3 regions of the Flavivirga eckloniae genome follow, and region 3 is predicted to be linked to each of the others. Evidence: riboswitches for the same ligand, from Rfam matches in the RefSeq annotation. Region 3 holds a riboswitch; each other region holds the start of a gene.

What was found. Region 3 has a riboswitch for cobalamin ahead of C1H87_RS22325 ((2Fe-2S) ferredoxin domain-containing protein). Riboswitches for the same ligand answer to the same signal wherever they lie in the genome.
Region 1: linked by a shared signal. The riboswitch ahead of C1H87_RS19835 (TonB-dependent receptor plug domain-containing protein) and the one ahead of C1H87_RS22325 ((2Fe-2S) ferredoxin domain-containing protein) in region 3 are both predicted to bind cobalamin.
Region 2: linked by a shared signal. The riboswitch ahead of nrdG (anaerobic ribonucleoside-triphosphate reductase activating protein) and the one ahead of C1H87_RS22325 ((2Fe-2S) ferredoxin domain-containing protein) in region 3 are both predicted to bind cobalamin.

The regions. Positions count from the first base shown of each region.
Region 1 is NZ_CP025791.1:4,838,874-4,843,310, forward strand. Features, by position in the region: gene C1H87_RS19820 (adenosylcobinamide-GDP ribazoletransferase) at 1-158, opposite strand, end outside; gene cobT (nicotinate-nucleotide--dimethylbenzimidazole phosphoribosyltransferase) at 242-1,270, opposite strand; gene C1H87_RS19830 (bifunctional adenosylcobinamide kinase/adenosylcobinamide-phosphate guanylyltransferase) at 1,283-1,786, opposite strand; cobalamin riboswitch at 1,876-2,132, shown strand; gene C1H87_RS19835 (TonB-dependent receptor plug domain-containing protein) at 2,200-4,062, shown strand; gene C1H87_RS19840 (S41 family peptidase) at 4,262-4,437, opposite strand, start outside.
Region 2 is NZ_CP025791.1:5,275,361-5,279,797, forward strand. Features, by position in the region: gene nrdD (anaerobic ribonucleoside-triphosphate reductase) at 1-1,653, opposite strand, end outside; gene nrdG (anaerobic ribonucleoside-triphosphate reductase activating protein) at 1,657-2,109, opposite strand; cobalamin riboswitch at 2,240-2,437, opposite strand; gene C1H87_RS21810 (outer membrane beta-barrel protein) at 2,551-3,789, opposite strand; gene C1H87_RS21815 (AraC family transcriptional regulator) at 4,063-4,437, opposite strand, start outside.
Region 3 is NZ_CP025791.1:5,416,940-5,421,376, reverse strand. Features, by position in the region: gene cobA (uroporphyrinogen-III C-methyltransferase) at 1-1,493, opposite strand, end outside; gene C1H87_RS22325 ((2Fe-2S) ferredoxin domain-containing protein) at 1,493-2,290, opposite strand; cobalamin riboswitch at 2,378-2,573, opposite strand; gene C1H87_RS22320 (AAA family ATPase) at 2,589-3,116, opposite strand; gene cbiB (adenosylcobinamide-phosphate synthase CbiB) at 3,117-4,049, opposite strand; gene C1H87_RS22310 (pyridoxal phosphate-dependent aminotransferase) at 4,040-4,437, opposite strand, start outside.

The sequences.
Region 1 (4,437 bases), 580 kb from region 3:
AAAACCAGAGCACCTATACTACCAACAATAATACCGACTAACGAAAAGTATTTTGCACTTTTTGAAAGATATTCTGGACTATGGTCTACCCATTTAGGACAGGGTATTCTTGTGAAAAACATGATGGCTGTTAAGAAAATATGGAGTTCTTTTTTCATCTGTTGGTTTTAAAAACTTTTGGCGCTAATTTCACGAATTTAGTTTTGTGGTTAATTGTTTTGCTTAGCAGACCATCAATTCGTTAAACTAAACTTTCTTTAGTTTCTTCACTTACGCCAGCAGTATCGAAACTTGCCATGTTGTTTAAAAAATCTACTGAAGCCTGCACTAATGGTATGGCTAATGCGGCACCAGTACCTTCGCCTAATCGCAGTCCTAAAGACAGCAGAGGTTTTGCTTTTAAAAAGGCCAACATTTTTGAATGTCCTTTTTCGTTCGAATTATGAGCGAATATGCAATAATCTAAAACTGTTTTATTTATGGCCTGTGCCGCTAATAAGGCAGCGGTTACAATAAAGCCGTCTATAATGATGATCATTTTTAATTCTGCCGCTTTTAAAATAGCACCACAGATCATAGCTATTTCGAAACCACCAAAAACTGACAGAGCTTCCAGAGCATTTTGCGGATCGTATTTTTGAAAAACTTCGGTTAATATATCCTGTTTCTTACTAATACCTTCACCGTCTAGCCCTGTGCCAGAACCTACACATTCGGCTATTGGTGTTTTTGTAAAATATGCCATAAGCAAAGCTGCCGACGAGGTATTGCTGATTCCCATTTCTCCAAAACCAACAGTATTCGTGCCTTCATTTTTAAGTTGAGATATGATGGCTCCACCTTCTTTAAAAGCTCTTTCGCATTGGGCTAACGTCATAGCCGGTTCTTCTTGATAGTTTTTTGTACCAAAGTCAATTTTGGCATTAATAATATCGAGCTCTTCGGGAAATTTATGGTTTACTCCGGCATCAACTATTTTTAAGTTTAGGTTGTTGGTATTGCTAAAAACATTTATTGCTGCGCCTCCATTAACAAAGTTATAAACCATTTGAGCGGTTACTTCTTGTGGAAAAGGGTTTACTTCACCTTTGGTTGCAATGCCATGGTCGCCTGCAAATACCACAACCGACGGTTTTTCTATTTTCGGACTTTCGGTTTGTTGAATACAGCCAATTTGAAAAGCGATACGTTCTAGTTCACCTAAAGCGCCAATGGGCTTTGTTTTTGTATCTATTTTATGCTGAAGTTTTGTTTCTAATTCAGGATTCATATAGTAGGTTTTTTATTTTAGTTTTACGGGTATTCCAGATACCATAAAAGTCGCTTTATCTGCATTTTTGGCAATGTGTTGATTCATCCAACCCTGAAGTTCTGTGAATTTTCTGCCTATTTCGGTCTGGGCATGTACGCCCATACCTATTTCGTTGGAAATAATAATAATGGTAGCATCCAAACCTAGCAATTTATTAAATTCGGCTTTTGCTAATTCTAAGCTTTCTTCAACATTATTTTTTGTGTCCATATAAAAATTTGTGAGCCATAAAGTCACACAATCTATAACAACGACCTCTTTTGTGTTTATTACTTTAGAAATTGCTTTTTCTTCTTCAACAGATGTCCATCTTTCGTCTCTATCTGCAATATGTCTCTCAATTCGTTTTTTATGGTCGTCTCCCCAAATACGAGATGTTGCTATATACTTAGGTGAATTTGAAAGCGATAATGCTAAGTTTTGTGCGTAGCTACTTTTTCCTGAACGTTCGCCTCCTGTTATATAAAGAATCATAAGAAGAAAATTATTTTAATGGTTTTGCAAAGATTACATATTTAAATGAATAAAGTACAAGAGTACTTTTAAATCTAAAATGGATTAGTATATTTGCAGCGAATTTTGGTTCTATTCAATTTTAATTGAACGGATTAAAAGGGAATCAAGTGAAAAGATTTATGATTTTAAATATCTAAAATCATTTTCTTCATTCTTGAACTGTTCCCGCAACTGTAAGTTTAAACCGAACCTGTTTCGGTACCTCGATAGAGGATGTTATTAACTTCAAAACCACTGGCTTTTTGCTGGGAAGGTAAAATAACGTAAAACAAGTCAGGAGACCTGCCATTTTCAAAACAAATAAGTTAAACTTTCGGGACAAAAGTTTGCGTATGATATACATGCGATCTCTCGATTAATTATTCATTGTAATGAACAAAAAATTAAATGTTTTTGGGGCACTGTGTTTTGGTGTATCTTTAATTGGTTTTGCTCAACAGGAGCAGGATTCAACTAATTTAGAACAACTTGATGAAGTTGTAATCACAGATTCAAGATTTAAATTGAAACGTGAAAATTCAGGAAAAACAGTTATTAAGATTTCTAAGCAAGAAATTGAAAGAAACCAAGGAAGAACGGTTTCGGAATTAATCAACACGAAATCGGGTATTGAAATTAACGGGAGTAGGAGTAACGCCGGACAAAATTTAGACGTTTATATTCGTGGTGGACGTAACCGTCAGGTTTTAGTTTTAATTGATGGTGTACAAGTAAGTGATCCGTCGCAGCTTAGCGGGGCTTATGATTTTAGGCTTTTAAATTTAAGTCAAATTGAATCTATCGAAATAATTAAAGGGGCGGCCAGTACTTTATATGGTAGTGGAGCTGCATCGGCGGTTATTAATATAACAACTAAAAAAGCTGGAACTAAAAAGATAAGTGCTGTTGTTGCTTCAAGTTTAGGAACGAATCAGTCTGAGTCGGATCAAAATTATGACATTGCAGATTTTAATAATAGTGTTGCTTTTAATGGTACTCTAAATAAGTTTACTTACCGAGCAGCGTTTAGCAATCAATATACCGATGGGCTTTCTGCTGCAATTAGTGATACTAATGAAAAAGATGCATATTCAAAGTATGGGGTTGATGTTAACTTGGGCTATAGGTTTAACAAAGCGTTATCTTTAAATGTTTATGGGAATTTTTCAGATTTAAAATCTGGTTTTGATGGATTTGATGCGGATTTTAATTTAGTAGATACTGATGATGAATTCAAAAACAAGCAATTTAGAGCTGGATTGTCTTCAAAGTATAAGTATAGAAATGGTAGTGTTAATTTAAATGCGGCTTTTAGTGAATATGATAGGGAATTTATTTCTGCTTTTCCGTCAATATTCAAATCAAAAAACTATGTTATAGATGCCTATAATAAGTATGTGTTTGATAAAATGTTTTATACCATTGTTGGACTAAATGTTATAGATAGTAAAGCTGATTTTGTTGAAGAAGAATCATTTACAAATATTGACCCTTATTTAAATTTTGTTTTTGTATCAGATTTTGGATTAAATGTTAACGCTGGTGGAAGGTTAAATAATCACAGCGAATATGGTTCCCATTTTACATATAATTTAAACCCATCGTTCACCATAAAATCAAATGACGAGGGTTATACAAAAGTTTTTGGATCTTATAGTACATCATTTATCACACCTTCTTTATCTCAATTGTTTGGTTCTTTTGGTCCAAACCCAGATTTAGAACCAGAAGAAAATAGAACTATTGAAACTGGAGTAGAGTTTAAATTGAACAACGATTTTAGAATTACTGGGCTTTTCTTTAATAGGGAAGAAAAAAACACGGTATTATGGATTGATGGCGGATATGTAAATGCAACCGATAAATTGAATGCTAGAGGTGTAGAGGTTGAAGTTAATGCCACGCCATTAGAGAAACTATCTATTTCGGCTAACTATGCATTTACAGAGTATAAAGAAAGTTTAGCTCGTAGAATACCTAAACATAAAGGAAATTTACAGATAGGTTACAATCTTTGCAAAACGACGTTTGCTTCTTTGTCGTACCAGTACGTGCATGATAGATTTGAAAACAGTTTTGTGCCTCCTTTGGAAAGTTTTAGTTTAGTTAATCTATACTTAAGCCATAAGGCTTTAAAAGACAAAATAAAATTCTTTGGAGGTATCGACAACGTTTTGAATGAAGATTATCAAGACGTTCCAGGCTATGTAACTAAAGGAAGAAATGTTAGAATAGGCTTTCAGTTAACCTTATAGAAAGGTTAATACCTGTAACTTAAACACTTTATTTAAATGCCACTAAAACGGTGGCATTATTTATAAGTAAACAATGATAGTAATTAAAAAACGCTCTCTGTATATTTTGAGAGCGTTTATTGTTATCGTATTAAATATTTTATTACAAGAATATACAGAACCAATTCTGGTAAAATTTTAATTGACTAGATTTATTATTTTATTGGTTAATGCGCATGCCCCCTTCAAAAGGATTAAGGTCGTTACTGTCTTTTAATAACTTAAAAGATAAGCCAGATTTAGCCTTTATGTTTGCTATTTTAACAGTAGAACCTTCAATATCTGCTAAAGCTGCTGCTAATAAAGGTTCGTCGATGTTGCCTAAAATACCATAAT
Region 2 (4,437 bases), 140 kb from region 3:
GCATTTTTGTAGTGTTCTTTTATCTATGTTGGCACATTCGTTACAAATGGTTATTTTAATATTAAAACAGAAATAGTTGCATCCGGTTTGTGCTGTGGCATGAATTAATTTTAAAAAGCCTTCTTTATTTGGTGCTTCTTCAAGATTTAAATGAAGGGCAGAACCTCCATCTAAATATTGTATCATCTCGTTGCCATGAAGCATTATTTTGTCTAATGGATTAACAGAATCATCTTCAACAGCATAGAAATAAGAATTATAACAATCTCTTGGTACGAACAGACCATCTTCCTTATCCCATTTTGCATTTTTAACACCTAAATTTTCAGCAGGTACAAACTCGGTGTTAAACATATAACCATATTCTTTTTTTGCCTCTTTATTGGTATCATAAATTATTTTTAAATGCCTGCTTACAAATGCTTTGTAAACGGCACTGTTTTCTGGTTTAATGCCCTGACTTTCGGCAGCTTCAACCATACCGTTAATGCCTATGGTTAAAAATTGTTTGTCTAACGAAATAAATCCGGCATCATAAACTGGTAGCATACCAGCTTCTTTATATTCTTCGATTAGTTTACGATAGGCCACCTGGTATTTCTGGATTTTTTGTATTTCGGTTTTTAAGTCAAGTTGTTTTTGGACTAGGCGATTCATGTTTAAGGTGATCACATTTATAGAACCTGTAGATACACCTCCTGCACCAAGCGAATAGCTAAATGTATTATCGCTAATTTCGTTTCTTAGTCTACAGCATGATGCTAAGCTATCGGCACTTTCCGATTGATAAATAAAAAAAGAATTTCCTTCACTTAATTCTGTGGCGCACATATCTGCAAATGCTGTATCAACGGGTTTGCCTTCTTTTACCAACATAGCTGCTGTAACTACAGGAAATGTGAGTACTGCTTTTTCTCTTTCTTTGTTAAACCATTTCATAAAAAACTGCTGTAGGTTCTTTAAGCTTTCCCATTGCGGCTTGGTCATATCTGGAAATACAAAATCGCCAAACATACTATTGAAATATTGTTCATCGTACAGGGAAATATTCCAAAAAACAGATTGATACCCACGAGCAGCTGCTGGTTGATTAATGGCATAAACGGCATGTTGAAGGTGGTTTTCCACTGTTTTTGTATTGGTATTTAAATAATCATCTCCAAAATCAATTCTGGCGAAATAGTCGAAATACAATAAAAACTCAACAGTGGCCAGAGCACCCGCAAACTGCGAACTAACAGCAAAAACAAGATTAACAAATTCGCCACAGTAACTTTCCAGATGTTGTGGCGCCTTGCTTTCTCCGCCAAGTTTGGTTAATCCATCGAATAAAAAAGGATACATACTAATAGAGGTGCAATAAGGTTTTAAAGAGGTTTCGTCATGCACATATATTTCATGCTCTTCTATTTGCCTGATATATTCATTGGCCAGATCTTTACCAAAAAGATTTTCTATTTTGTTTTTTACCAGTTGTCTGTTTACTTGAACATTAATATCCTTGTTCAATTCGGCTTCCATGGTAGCAATATTTTTGTTGGATACATTGGCATTTGCGTCCATTTTAGATCCGTCTGCTGCATTACTTGCAGAAATGTAATTTTCAATAAAGCTAATTTTTTTAGAAATCTGTTCGCTTGTTAATCTAATCATGGCTTAATAGTTTTTTAAGAATAAATGATTTAATGTGTTGTTGGTTTTTACTTCAATGAATTTTTGATTGGTTTTTGGGCTATCCAAGCCTCCAAGTAGCTCTATCCATGGTCCTGTTTTTACCCAAGTAAGTTGAGATAAGATGCTTTCATCTAGTTTGGTTTCTCCAGAATAGAGACAGGTTTTGTATCCGTTTTTTTGAGCACATTTTAAATAACTAATTAGGTCTTCTTTGTGCCATTCTCCTCCCATAAACAGGACACAACTCGCCATGCCTTTATATTTGTCTAAGATGGTTTTAAAGAAACTTTTAGATAGTAATTGACCGCTACCTTTTTTCCAAAGGTTAGGGGAGTGGCAGCCTTTACAGCGTATACCACAACCAGAGATAGTAAAGCAAATGCTCACTTCTCCTGGAACTTCCTGAAATACTATTTCTAAATTAGAGTAATACAGTTTTTACCAAATTATATCCATTTGCAATACATAGAATTGTATTACTTGAACATTACTAACTTGTCATAAAAAAAGGTACGTTTATTCGATAAAGGAATACACCGTGCCATTCGCTTTTTTCCCGAAAGCGTGACTTATATTGAATATGGCAGGTCTTCTGACTTACTCTGGTTGTTACGTCTTCCCGTTCGGTTGGAGAACAGTGACTAAGAATGTAGAACCATTTATAGAGTTTACAGCTGCGGGAACAGTTCAGGTTTTTCACCTGATTCCCATTTTAATCCTAACAATAGAAAATTGTATTAGAACCAAATTCTATTCAAAGATAAAAAGGCTTTTTTCTGTATTTAGAGTTTACTTTTTTAGTTATTAAACAACTTATGAACAGGTTATGTAGCTACCTATTTTAACTGTTGTTTACCAGTAATGTACGTTGGGTTTTTAGAATATTGAATAACCAAAAATGATTGATAATGTTTGATAGTTTGAATTCCAAAAAACATATTCTCCTAAAAGTTCTCTGCGCGTTTGATACCTCACTTCTAAACTGTATGTATCATAGATTTTATAACCTACTCCAAAGGCCAAATTAGTTCGAGTTTGAATATCTAGAGTACTAAAAACAATATTATTGGTGTTTATAAATTCAACTGATGAGTTTAGGTTTGCATCGAATACATAGGAAACATTTGCGAAAATCTTAGAATCATCATTAAGGAAAAAATAGTGCCTTAAACTCAAGGGGATTTCAATAGAACTATAAGCGACTTTTGTTGTTAAACTCCCTCCAGATATGTTATTTGCATTAGTTGTTTTTTCAGATTTAAAACTTTGATAAGTTGGTTCGATTGAAATGGACCATTTATTTTTATTAAAGGGTAATATGTATTCTGCTTCAATACCAAAGCCGAAGTTTAATTTACTTCCTAAATCGGTATCTGTAAAGTTTGATCTGGTATTCTCTATTTTTAAAGAAGCGTTGTTCAAGCGAGGTCTAATAGATAGATTGAATAAATCTCTTTTTTTATTTTCATTATAATTTGTAAAGTCTGAATTATTACATCTATTGTAATCGGTAAAAAAAGATATTAAACTGTTCTTTTTATACTTTAAGTTTTCAACTCGTTTCATTTCAATTATAGAACACTTTAAATCATTCCATAATTGTTGTTTAAATTGGACATTTTCCTTTATGTAGTAATAGTCTAAAGTGTTGTACCTTTTATAAATTAATGGCTCAATATTAGAGTCTTCTTTATTGTAGAAATATCGTCTTAAATTTTCATCTACATATAGGTATAAATTGGCTTTACCCTCAACCAATACTTTTAAAAAGAGTTTTTCTTCACTAAATATGGGTTCACTACTACGACTTAAATTATCAATACTTTCTCTAGATCGATCTATTTTTACTTGCTCTCTTATGTATTTTGAGTCATTATAAATTCCAAATTCCCGAACGTAGCTAATATTGGTGTTTTTTATATCACTAGTTTCCGATAGCTTGTATTCGAAATCTTTCGGATTGTTTTTCCAGTCTATGTTTTTGATTAGACATTCAACTTTTTGTCCGGAATTGTCTATGTAATATCCTTTTTCAAAAGAAATTTGAGAATAACAATTAAGGCCTAAAATTGTAACGAAAAGTAATAATAAGTGATCTTTTATTGATAATAACATCGAATAATTGATTTAGGGTTTGAGAGTAGGCGTTTAATATTTTAAGAACCAAATGTAGTCTTTTTAAAGGAAATTTAATTTTAAAAACTTACAATTTTGAAAGTGTTTTTAATAAAAAAACAATACATTGCTTAATAGAGGTTTTATTAATAATGGTAATTGAAACACGAAATAGCATTATTCGATTAGTATGAAATTATTTATTAGCTAAAAGGTGGTTAAAGCTATAACACACCTTTTAATTTTGAAATATGAAGAAAGTCTTCTAAAAATCTATTTTATTGGAATATAAAATTCTGTTTTAAGCTTGTGAGGTTCTACACGTTCCGGATTGCTAATGTATTTTTCTCTAACAGTTTCATCGCGCAATTCATATTCATTATTTAGAAGCCATTCGTTAAAAATATAGTTATATACGTCGGCAAAGAAATCATAGCTTCCTTGGTATAAAAACACGGCAAATTTACCACCTTTAAGTGTTTTAACACCAATGTCGTCTACAGCTTTGGCGTCTTTATGTATTACTAAACACGAGTCGTACCTGATCTTATCGTCATCGGTTACTTTTGGGTCATCATATGGCAATCCTAAATGCTCTATGCCTGCTGTAAATAGTTTTTGTTCTTTTACCACGCCCCAAAGTTTTTT
Region 3 (4,437 bases):
TGCTTTTTTATAGCGTCTTCAATGCTTCCCAAGGTTGATGAAAGTAACACCTCGTTATCTCTTGAAACATTAGAAATTGCATTTACCGGAATATTGGGGTTTTTGCATACTTCCATTAGTTTAGGAACAATTTTATCCAAGCTTTTTAAGCCCATATAAAGCGCTAATGTGTTACCGGCATTTAACATTTCGGCAATGCCGTTTAATTGTGCCGTAGAATAATCGGCCGTATGCGCCGTACAAATTAAAATGGCATTGGATTGTCCTCTTTCTGTAATGGGAATATTAACGGTATTGGCTGCTGCTAATGCTGCTGAAATTCCCGGAATTACCGTAAAAGGTAGTTTGTGCTGTTTTAAATAACGAACTTCTTCGGCCGCCCTGCCATAAATATAAGGGTCGCCAGATTTTAATCGAACAACGCTTTTGCCTTGCAGACAATGCTTCTTCATTAACGTATTGATGTTGTTCTGCCTCTTTTCTTGACTTTCTGCATCGCCAAATTTCTTGCCTACATAAATCTTTTCTGCTTGGGTGTTGATCTCTAAAATTTCATCTGAAACTAAATTATCGTGCAGTATTACTTCTGCATTTTGGAGTGCATGAAACGCTTTTAGGGTCAATAAATTTTTATTGCCCGGCCCCGCTCCTGCAATCGTTATTTCTGGTAATTTACTTTTTGAAAAAATCCACTCGGGGTTAGAATATTCATACTTAAAATGAAGTGCTTTTTTTGATTTTGTATTATCAATTAGTTTATAGCTTTCATGTTCTGTGTCTTCAAAAACAGGTGCTGGTAGCTCCAGTTTTAAAGCGGCTTTTTCGTAAAATGCTTTCCGCTTAGGATGCTCGTCGGCACAACCATTGATAATGTCTCCAAAATAATGTTGGTCTATAATGGACTCGATCAACCCAATCGCATCTTTTTGATGAATTAGATTCACAGGAATATTTGGATTTTTTAGATGTTTTTTGTTTGCTAAAAACCGTCCTGGATGACGTTGAGGGCCTATCAATCCTGCTAAACGCAAAATGGTTAAGTTACTCCCAAAGTGCTCTCGTAATAATTGCTCTGCTTTTAATACGCCTATACCTGAAGCTTTTTCTGGTTGACAGCATTCTGTTTCATCTGTTAAACGATTTGTGTTTTGATATACAGACGTGGAACTAACAAAAATGACTTTTACATGTTTGGGCGTGCGTTGAATAATTTGTTCGATTTGAAGCGGATAAATGGTTTCTATATTTTCAATTCGCTTTGGAGGAAAATTAATGATTATGGTAGATGCTTCATATATAAAGGCATCCCAATCGCCAATAATGGTATCTGATGCAACATGTATTCTTGTTGCGGAAAACGTATATTTTGCAAAGGTTTTTAGTTTGTCTAATCCTGATACAGAACCACTGATTGCATGTCCTTTTTTTTGTAGCTCTAAAGCAAGCGGTAAACCTAACCACCCTAATCCTAGTATAGAAATTTGTTCTTTCATCACACGATTGGGCTTGTGTTTAGTAACTGAATTTTTGTACAATAATTCCAAACACTGCTTTCATTAGAATTGATGGAAATTTTCCCTAAAGTTTGTCCAAATTTATTCTTGAAACGTATCCCTGTTTGTTGGGTTTCTTTTTGATAAAAATATTCTGTAACAGAAATTTTTGATTGCTGTAATTCTTTATTTTCTTTTGGAACTGCGGCTATAGTTAATGGGATGCTGTCTGTTTTAGTTATCAACTCAAGTATGTGCTCTTTTGAGTAGTCTACAGCGCATATTTCTTTAAACGGAATTGGGTTTTGATTCGGGATATGAAGTGTTATGCCTTGTGGGTTTTCGAGCAGGTATAAGAATAGTGGGTATAGGTATTGGTCTGAGCTAAACCCTTTTGTCATGTAGCATTCACCTAATTCTTTATCATCTTTTAATTCAAAAGGTTTTGGTTTTATTGGGGCTCTTTCATTATTTGAAGCTTGCTTTTCCCAACCATTTTGATACAATAATTCGGTTTCAATGGGGCATTCATTATTTATATGTCCTTTTACAATATGATTTATTTTTTCTGGAGTCAGTTCTTTATACCAAAATTCTCCAGGATGCACTATACATGTGGGAGCGTCTTCACACCTTCCATTACATCTGGTTTTAATGGTATGTGTGTTGTTCCAAAGCTCATTGTTACGTAAATAAGCTCTTGCTGTTCTTACAACTTCTTCACTTCCTGCTTTTTTACAAGAACCTCCATCGCAAAAGAAAAAGGTATGTGTCGTATTGGCTATATTTTTCCCCATCTTACTTTTTATAAAGAAATAAAAATGAAGAGTAAGGAGCCCAGAAATGGGCTATCGAACACTTTAACTTTTATTCCCGAAAGTTTAAATTATGTTGTGCATTAGGCAGGTCTTCTGACTTACTCTACTTTTAACGTCTTCCCATTCTTTAGAACAGTGACTTCATGTTAAAAGCTTTTTTAGAGCTTACAGCTGCGGGAACAGTTTTGGATTTACACCAAATTCCCTTTTAATTCTATATTTTTAATAAAAAATATAAGAAACCAAAAGCGCTACGAATGTATCATTTTTTTTTGAACTAAAGGATTAAATTCAAAATGAATTCTACTCTTTTTAAAGGAGATGTTTTTGAGAGCATAATAATATCAAACCCTCTTTTTTTATAATATTCTAAAAGGGCTTTTTCTAACTTGAGGCAATAATCAAACTCTTGCAATCTCTGTCCGTCTTTACAATAAATCTCAAACCAAGTTGGTGCAAAAAACACTTTTTTATGATAGACTTCATGATAAGGACATGTTTTTAAATAGTTTGGAATTTCCTTTTCTGCAACGGTTAAGTAGGCTTCCAAATCTAGTAAAGAACGATCACAAACAAGTGCTTTATTATTTGACAACTCTTCGTTTGTTATTTTATAAACAAGATTGGTAAATCGATTGATATCTAGCCAAGGCATCCCATGTCTCCCATGTTTTTGTTCGTCAATAATTACTTTTCTAGACACTTCGTCCATGCAAGGTACACTGTCCTTTAAGAGATTTATCAAAGTCGTTTTTCCAGTACCTGGGGCTCCAGTAATAATGTATTTTTTTTGAAGGTTATCCATTTAAAGCACAAGAAAAACAACAATAATTAATATACAAAACAAAGTACTTACTGCGTAGTTAATTTGACTAACGGTTTTAATTTCTTCGTGTTTAATTTCACGATTGTTGCTTCCTATAAATGGTTTGTCAACCAATTTCCCATGATAATAATTGGGGCCTCCAAATTGACAATTTAAAACATAGGCCAATGCTGCTTCTGGGTAGCCTGCATTTGGGCTACTGTGTTTTTTCCCTTCTTTTAAAATAAAGTGAATGCCTCCTAATTTAAACCGAACAATTACTATTAAAAAGGCAGTAATTCTGGCTGGAAGGTAATTAACAACATCGTCTAGTTTTGCGGCAAATCTTCCGAACAGGATATAACGATCATTTTTGTATCCGATCATAGAATCTAATGTGTTGATCATTTTATAAGCCATTACACCCGGTATTCCAAATATTGCAAAATAAAACAGTGGTGCAATGACGCCATCACTTAAATTTTCTGACATCGTTTCAAAAGTGGCTATCCTTATTTGTTGTTCGTTTAAGTTGTTAGTTTCTCGTCCAACAATCCAAGATAAACGTTTGCGTCCAGCATCTAAACCTTCATCTTTTAGTGTTTTAAAAACAGCCTTTCCTTCTTGTATTAATGTTTTGTTTGCCAAGCAATAAAATAACATGACTATTGAAAATAAGATACTAAGGATAGTAAAACCTTTTGAGTTTAGCCATTGTATCATTAACAACGGCATTACAAAAGCGGCGCTTATTAATACAATAGATAAAAACATGCCTTTTAGTAATTTGCCCCTGCCCTTATTACCTATTTTTTCACCAAAAGCAATTGCTTTTCCGTAGAAAACAATGAGATGTGGCATCCATTTAGGGTCACCAAAAAGCAGATCTAAGCAAAAGGCAACAATTAATATGTAAATAGTATTTAAAGCCATTCCTTTAAGGCTTGAACAAGTTTAATATTAGCTTCTTTACTTTGTGTAGAGACCCGAATATACTCGCCTTTTAATCGAGAAAAATTGGTAGCATCTCTAATTAGTATTTGGTGTGTTTTTATCAGGAACTCCTTTAATTCCTTGGCTGATTTATTTTGCAATTGAACTAAAAAATAGGGTGTATTGCTTTCACAAACGTTTAATCCTTCTAATTGTGAGAGTTGTTTTTTAAAAACGGTAGCTTCGGTTAGTAATTCTGAAGCATTAAACTGAAGTGTTTTATAATTGTTAAAAATAAATTCACCTGCTTTTATAGCCAATGAATTCACGCTCCAAGGCATTTTTAAACTTAAAAGTTTCACGATGTTTGAAGCACTTGAAACGATAT